One region of the Allobosea sp. P5_A5 genome, then DNA from elsewhere that is predicted to be linked to it. Evidence: predicted binding sites of a transcription regulator. Region 1 holds the regulator's gene; the other holds the start of a gene.
What was found. The regulator HrcA, encoded in region 1, represses chaperone genes, less so after heat shock. The targets are predictions, from matches to a motif close to GTTAGCACTCNCNNNNNGNGAGTGCTAAC.
Positions count from the first base shown of each region.

Region 2: a site for HrcA is predicted at 1,633-1,661, ahead of groES (co-chaperone GroES). Genes of this name have one in related genera too.

Region 1 is NZ_JBFUKY010000008.1:64,746-68,150, forward strand. Features, by position in the region: gene rph (ribonuclease PH) at 116-832, opposite strand; gene hrcA (heat-inducible transcriptional repressor HrcA) at 978-2,063, shown strand; gene AC1DR6_RS16230 (ankyrin repeat domain-containing protein) at 2,096-2,716, shown strand; gene AC1DR6_RS16235 (DUF3297 family protein) at 2,781-3,041, shown strand; gene AC1DR6_RS16240 (N-acetyltransferase family protein) at 3,175-3,405, opposite strand, start outside.
Region 2 is NZ_JBFUKY010000003.1:416,911-420,315, forward strand. Features, by position in the region: gene groL (chaperonin GroEL) at 1-1,235, opposite strand, end outside; gene groES (co-chaperone GroES) at 1,286-1,573, opposite strand; gene AC1DR6_RS08835 (MarR family winged helix-turn-helix transcriptional regulator) at 1,792-2,247, shown strand; gene AC1DR6_RS08840 (PaaI family thioesterase) at 2,330-2,821, shown strand; gene AC1DR6_RS08845 (DMT family transporter) at 2,808-3,405, opposite strand, start outside.

The DNA.
Region 1 (3,405 bases):
TCATCCCGGGCTTGACCCGGGATTCATTCCAGAACGCTCCCGATGGAGGTTCGGGCATGGATCCCGGATCTTCGCTTCGCTACGTCCGGGATGACGCCGTGTTTTATGATTGCCGTTACGCCACAGCCGCTTTCTGCAGCGCCACAAGTTTGCTCACGCCGCCCTTGGCGAGCTTGAGCAAGGCCATCAGCTCCTCCTCGGAGAACGGCGCGCCCTCGGCCGTGCCCTGCACCTCGACGAGGCCACCCGAGCCGGTGATGACGAAGTTGGCGTCGGTCTGGGCGCCGGAATCCTCGACATAATCGAGGTCGAGCACCGGATTGCCAGCGACGATGCCGCAGGAGATCGCCGCGACATGGTCCTTCAGCGGGTTGGTCCCCTTCAGCAGATTGCGGCCTTCCATCCATTTCAGCGCGTCGTGCAGCGCGACCCAGGCGCCGGTGATCGAGGCGGTGCGGGTGCCGCCATCGGCCTGGATCACGTCGCAATCGACGACGATCTGGCGCTCGCCGATCGCGGTGAGATCGACCACAGCGCGCAGGGAACGGCCGATCAGGCGCTGGATTTCCTGCGTCCGGCCCGAAGGCTTGCCGGAGGTGACCTCGCGGCGCGTGCGCTCATGGGTGGCGCGCGGCAGCATCGAATACTCAGCGGTGACCCAGCCCTTGCCGGTGCCGCGCAGCCAGGGCGGACCCTTTTCCTCGACGGTCGCGGCACAAAGCACCTTGGTCTCGCCGAACGTCACCATGCACGAGCCCTCGGCATAGCGCACGACGCCACGTTCGAGCGTGACCTTGCGCATCTCGTCGGCGGCGCGTTTGGAGGGTCGCATGAAGAGGTCCCGATCTTTATGAGAAGACGCGGCTTTTAGGCGCTCCCACCCGGCGGGGCAAGGCGTGCAGGCGCCATGCCCCTTGATTGCCCGCGCGGCATGACGACAATAGGTCCGTCAACGAGGATGAGCCCGTAAAAGGCCGATGAGCGCGCAGACCACCCGCCCGGACCCCGCCAGCAGCCTGATCGAAACCGATCTGCGCTCGCGCGAGATCTTTCGGCAGATCATCGACGGCTATATGACGACCGGCGAACCCGTCGGCTCGCGCAACATCGCGCGGCTGCTGCCGATGGCGCTGTCGCCGGCGACGGTGCGCAACGTCATGACAGACCTCGAACTGGCCGGGCTGATCTACGCGCCGCACACCTCGGCCGGGCGTCTGCCCACCGAGCGGGGACTGCGCTTCTTCGTCGATGCGATGATGGAGGTCGGCAACCTGACCTCCGAGGAGCGCAAGCGCATCGAGGTGCAGATCAAGGCCGCGGCCGGCCAGCGAAGCCTCGACCAGACGCTGACCGAGGCTTCCGCGATGCTGTCGGGCCTCTCGCGCGGGGCTGGCGTCGTGGTGACGACCAAGGCCGACCCCCGCTTGAAGCACATCGAATTCGTCCGGCTCGACCCCGCGCGCGCGCTGGTCGTGCTGGTCTCGGAGGACGGAACGGTCGAGAACCGTCTGCTCGCCTTGCCGCTGGGCCTGCCGGCCTCGGCCCTGACGGAGGCGGCGAACTTCCTGAATGCCCGCGCGCTCGGCAAGACCCTGGGCGAGTTGCGCGGCGAGATCGGGATGCAGCGCGCGGTGATGGAGCGCGAGCTCGACACGCTGACGGCGAAGCTCGTCGAAAGCGGCATCGCGACACAATCGGGCCCCGGCAATGATCGCCATCTGATCGTGCGCGGGCAGGCCAATTTGCTGGAGGATCTCCGGGCGCAGGAGGATCTCGAACGCATCCGCCTGCTCTTCGGCGATCTGGAAACGCAGACCGACATGATCGACCTGCTGACGCGGGCCGAGGAGGGCGACGGGGTGCGAATTTTCATCGGCTCTGAGAACAAGCTGTTCTCGATGTCGGGCTCCTCGATGGTGGCCGCGCCCTTCCGCGACGCCGAGCAGCGCATTGTCGGTGTGGTCGGCATTATCGGGCCGACACGGCTGAACTATGCCCGCATCGTGCCGATGGTGGACTACACGGCCAAGGTCGTCGGGCGCATGCTGGATGGCGGGCGGTGAGGCTCGCCGCCATCGCGCTCGGAGCCTTCTTGATGACAGCAAATGCCGCCAACAGCGCGCCGGCCCTGACTGCCGCGGCCGAAGCGGGTCGCTCCGCCGAGATCGAACGGCTGATCGCCTCCGGCGTCGATCTCGAGGCGCGCGATGGCCAAGGCCGCACCGCACTGCTGCTGGCGGTGGCCGGGAACCATGTCGCGATGGCGAAGGCGCTGCTCGCGGCTGGCGCCAGCCCCAACACGCAGGCCGCCAACCGCGACACGCCCTGGCTGCTGGCCGGTGCTTCCGGCCGGACCGAAATCGTCGCCGCGATGCTGCCGCTGAAGCCGGATCTGGCCTTGCGCAACCGCTATGGCGGCAATGCGCTGATCCCGGCCTGCGAGCGCGCCCATGTCGAGACGGTGAAACTATTGCTCACCAGCGGGATCGAGCTGAACCACGTCAACGACCTCGGCTGGACCTGCCTGCTGGAAATCGTGATCCTAGGCGATGGCGGGCCGCGCCATCAGGAGGTCGCGACGCTGGTGCTCGCCGCCGGCGCCGACCCGAACCTTGCCGACAGGGACGGCGTTACCCCGCTTGGCCATGCCAAAGCGCGCGGGCAAAGCGCGGTGGGACGCCTGATCGAGCAGGCGGGCGGGCGCTTAAGTCGATGAGTTGGCTTTGCGGGCGGAAACCGCTATCGAGCGGCAGGTTTCTCTTCGCATTCAGGCCAGACCCATGTCCGACCAGCTTCCCGACCGTCTCTCCGTCAACCCGGACAGCCCCTTCTATAATGAAGCGGTGCTGGCGCGGGATGTCGGCATCCGCTTCAAGGGCGTCGAGAAGAACAATGTCGAGGAATATTGCGTCTCCGAAGGCTGGGTGAAGGTCGCGGCCGGCACCGCCAAGGACCGCTTCGGCAAGCCGATGACAATCACGCTCAAGGGGCCGGTTGAGCCTTATCTGCGCAGCGAAGGCAGTGAAGCCAAGGAAGACTGAGCTTCTTTCACGCGGCCATTCGGCGTCATTCTCGGGCGCCGCATAGCGGCGACCCGGGAATCTCTTCGAGGATGAGACACCGGAACCTCCCTCTGTGAGAGATGCTCGGGTCAAGCCCGAGCATGACGCCCGCTCACGCCAGATTCTTGAAGAAAAACGTCGAGCCGCATTCGGCGCCGTCCGGCATCAGCGCGTAGCGCGGGATGGTGCCGAGTTCGGTCCAGCCGAGACGGTTGTAGAGCCGGCGCGCGGCGCCGTTCTCGTCGGTGTCGAGCACCAGCAGGTCGCGGCCGTTTTTGCGCGCGATCTCCTCGGCTCGCTGCATCAGCGCCTCGCCAATGCCCTGCCGACGTACCCGGGAATG
Region 2 (3,405 bases), on a different contig from region 1:
AGGATGCCTTCCTCGACAGCGGCGCGAGTCGCGTTCAGCGCATCGTCGACACGGTCCTTCTTTTCCTTGACCTCGACCTCGGTCGCGCCGCCGACGCGGATGACCGCGACGCCGCCGGCGAGCTTGGCCAGACGCTCCTGGAGCTTCTCACGGTCGTAGTCCGAGGTGGTCTCCTCGATCTGCGCCTTGATCTGCGAGACGCGGCCTTCGATGTCGGACTTCTCGCCGGCACCGTCGATGATCGTGGTGTTCTCCTTCTCGATGCGCACCTTCTTGGCGCGGCCGAGCATGTCGAGCGTCACGGTCTCGAGCTTGATGCCGAGGTCTTCCGAGATCATCTGGCCCTTGGTCAGGATCGAGATGTCCTCGAGCATCGCCTTGCGGCGATCACCGAAGCCCGGAGCCTTGACGGCCGCGACCTTGAGGCCGCCACGGAGCTTGTTGACGACGAGCGTGGCCAGAGCCTCGCCTTCGACGTCCTCGGCGATGATGAGCAGCGGCTTGCCGGTCTGCACCACGGCCTCGAGGATCGGCAGCATCGCCTGGAGCGAGGACAGCTTCTTCTCGAAGATCAGGATGTAGGGGTCTTCCAGCTCGACGACCATCTTCTCCGAATTGGTGATGAAGTAGGGCGAGAGGTAGCCACGGTCGAACTGCATGCCTTCGACGACGTCGAGTTCGGTCTCGGCGGTCTTGGCTTCCTCGACGGTGATGACACCCTCGTTGCCGACCTTCTGCATGGCGGTGGCGATCATCTCGCCGACCGACTTGTCGCCGTTAGCCGAGATGGTGCCGACCTGCGCGACTTCCTCGTTCGAAGTCACCTTCTTGGAGTTCTTCTTGAGGTCGGCGACGATGGCCTCGACGGCCAGGTCGATGCCGCGCTTCAGATCCATCGGGTTCATGCCGGCGGCAACCGACTTGGCGCCTTCACGAACGATCGCCTGGGCCAGCACGGTGGCGGTGGTGGTGCCGTCGCCGGCATGGTCGTTCTGACGGGACGCGACTTCGCGAACCATCTGGGCGCCCATGTTCTCGAACTTGTCGGCGAGCTCGATCTCCTTGGCGACGGTGACGCCGTCCTTGGTGATGCGGGGAGCGCCGAACGACTTGTCGATCACGACATTGCGGCCCTTGGGACCCAGCGTAACCTTGACGGCATTGGCGAGAATGTCGACGCCGCGCAGCATCTTGTCGCGCGCATCGGTGGAGAATTTGACGTCTTTAGCAGCCATGAAAGCCACTCCTTATCAATTGAAATCGGGATGGTGCCGAGCCGTGGCGATTAGCCGACGATGCCCATGATGTCGGATTCCTTCATGATCAGGAGATCCTGGCCATCGATCTTGACCTCGGTGCCCGACCATTTGCCGAACAGGACGCGGTCGCCAGCCTTGACGTCGAGCGCGTTGAGCTTGCCGGCATCGTCACGGGCGCCGGGGCCGACGGCGACGATCTCGCCCTCTTGGGGCTTTTCCTTGGCGGTATCCGGGATGATGATGCCACCCTTGGTCTTCTCTTCGCCTTCCAGGCGGCGGACCACGACGCGGTCGTGCAGGGGACGGAAGTTCATGGTTCAGTCTTCCTCTCGAGTATCAATTAGTACGGGTGCCACGAAGGCATCGCCGATCTGTTAGCAGTCACCCTAGGGGAGTGCTAACGATGTCGCGGAGATAGGACACAGGCTGCCGAGAGTCAAGAAAGCGCCGGCCAACAAAGTGAATGCGCCTGCGACGCTCTCGCTTTCGCTTCAGGGCTGCGAGCACCCCCAGACCACGCTAAGATGGCGACATGACGACACCCGTGCCCGATCCGCGTCTCGACGACATCGCACGCAGCTGCGTCGCGCTGCATGTGCGCATGACGGCACGTGCCGTGACGCGGGCCTATGACGAGGCGATGCGCCCGAGCGGGCTGAAGATCACCCAGTTCGTGCTGCTTTCGGCGCTGAGCACCGGCCAGTGGAGGTCGATCACCGCGCTGGCCGAGCGCTTCGCGCTGGAGCGGACATCGCTGACCCGCAACCTCCAGCTCCTGGCGGCTGACGGCATGGTCGAGCCGGTGGATTGCCGTGGGCGGGCGGCAGTCTATGCGGTGACCGAGAAGGGCAGGGCGGCGATCGAGGCCGCGATCCCGCATTGGCGCGCCGCTCAGGAGAAGATCGAGGGCGGCATCGGCGAAGCCCGCTGGCGCGAGACCCGCGATGGGCTGAAGGCGCTGCGCCGGGCCGCACGCGGCGACGGCTGAGGATTCAGCCGGTCGCTGCCATCGATTGACGCGTGCTGCACCTGGCCGTTATCGTGCAGTTACACGGTAGAGGGAGAGGGTCATGGAACGCGTGTTCGGACTGGTCTCGCGCAAGACATTGATCGCCGGCGATGGCCTGGCCTTCCTGCGCGGCATGCTCGATGGAACCCACCCGGCGCCGCCTTTCGCTGACGCCTCCGACATCGATTTTGTGGAGGCCGAGGAGGGCCGCGTCGTCTTCACGGGCCGCCCCTCGGCGCGCTTCTTCAATCCGCTTGGCACGGTGCATGGCGGCTGGACGGCGACCATCCTCGATTCCGCCATGGCCTGCGCCGCGCATTCAACGCTGAAGGCTGGCGAGGGCTACACCACGCTGGAGATGAAGCTGAACTATGTTCGCCCGGTGATGCCGGACAGCGGGACGGTGCGTTGCGAGGGCCGCATCATCCATCGCGGCGGTTCCGTCATCACCACCGAAGGCAGCCTCCACGACGAAAGCGGCCGGCTTCTGGCGCACGGCACCGAGACCTGCCTGGTGTTTCGACCGAAGCCGGCTGCCGCTAGCGCCGGCTGACCGCGACCGCGCCGGCGACGATCAGCACGGCGCCGGCCAGCGTCGTGTAGAGCGGCACTTCCGCGAAGAAGACGAAGCCGAGCAGGCTGGCCCAGATCAGCGCGGTATAATCGATCGCCGCGAGCTTCGAGGCCGGCGCCCTTGCATAGGCCGAGGTCAGGAGCAGGTGCCCGGACACGCCGAGCACGCCCGCGCCCGCATAGGCGGCGAGATCGCGCCAGCCCATCGGTTCGAACTCCTGAAGCGCGGGAAGGGCGAGACAAAGCGCCGGCCCGATCGCCTGGAAGGCGACGATGACCGTCGGGTGTTCGCGCGTCGCGATCCGCCTCAGCAGGATGAGGTTGAACGCGTAACTCACCGCCGAGAACAGCGCTGCTGCGACGCCGAGCCCCGCACCGCCGACATGGCCCTGCAAGCGCGGCCACACCATCACTAGCATCCCGGCGAGCCCGAACCCCAGCGCCTGGAGGATCCGCCTGTCGATCCTTTCCTTCAGGATCAGCCCGCCGAGCAGCGCGACGAAGACCGGCGAGAGGAAGGACAGCGTCAGCGCTTCCGCCAGCGGCAGCACCGAAACCGAGTAG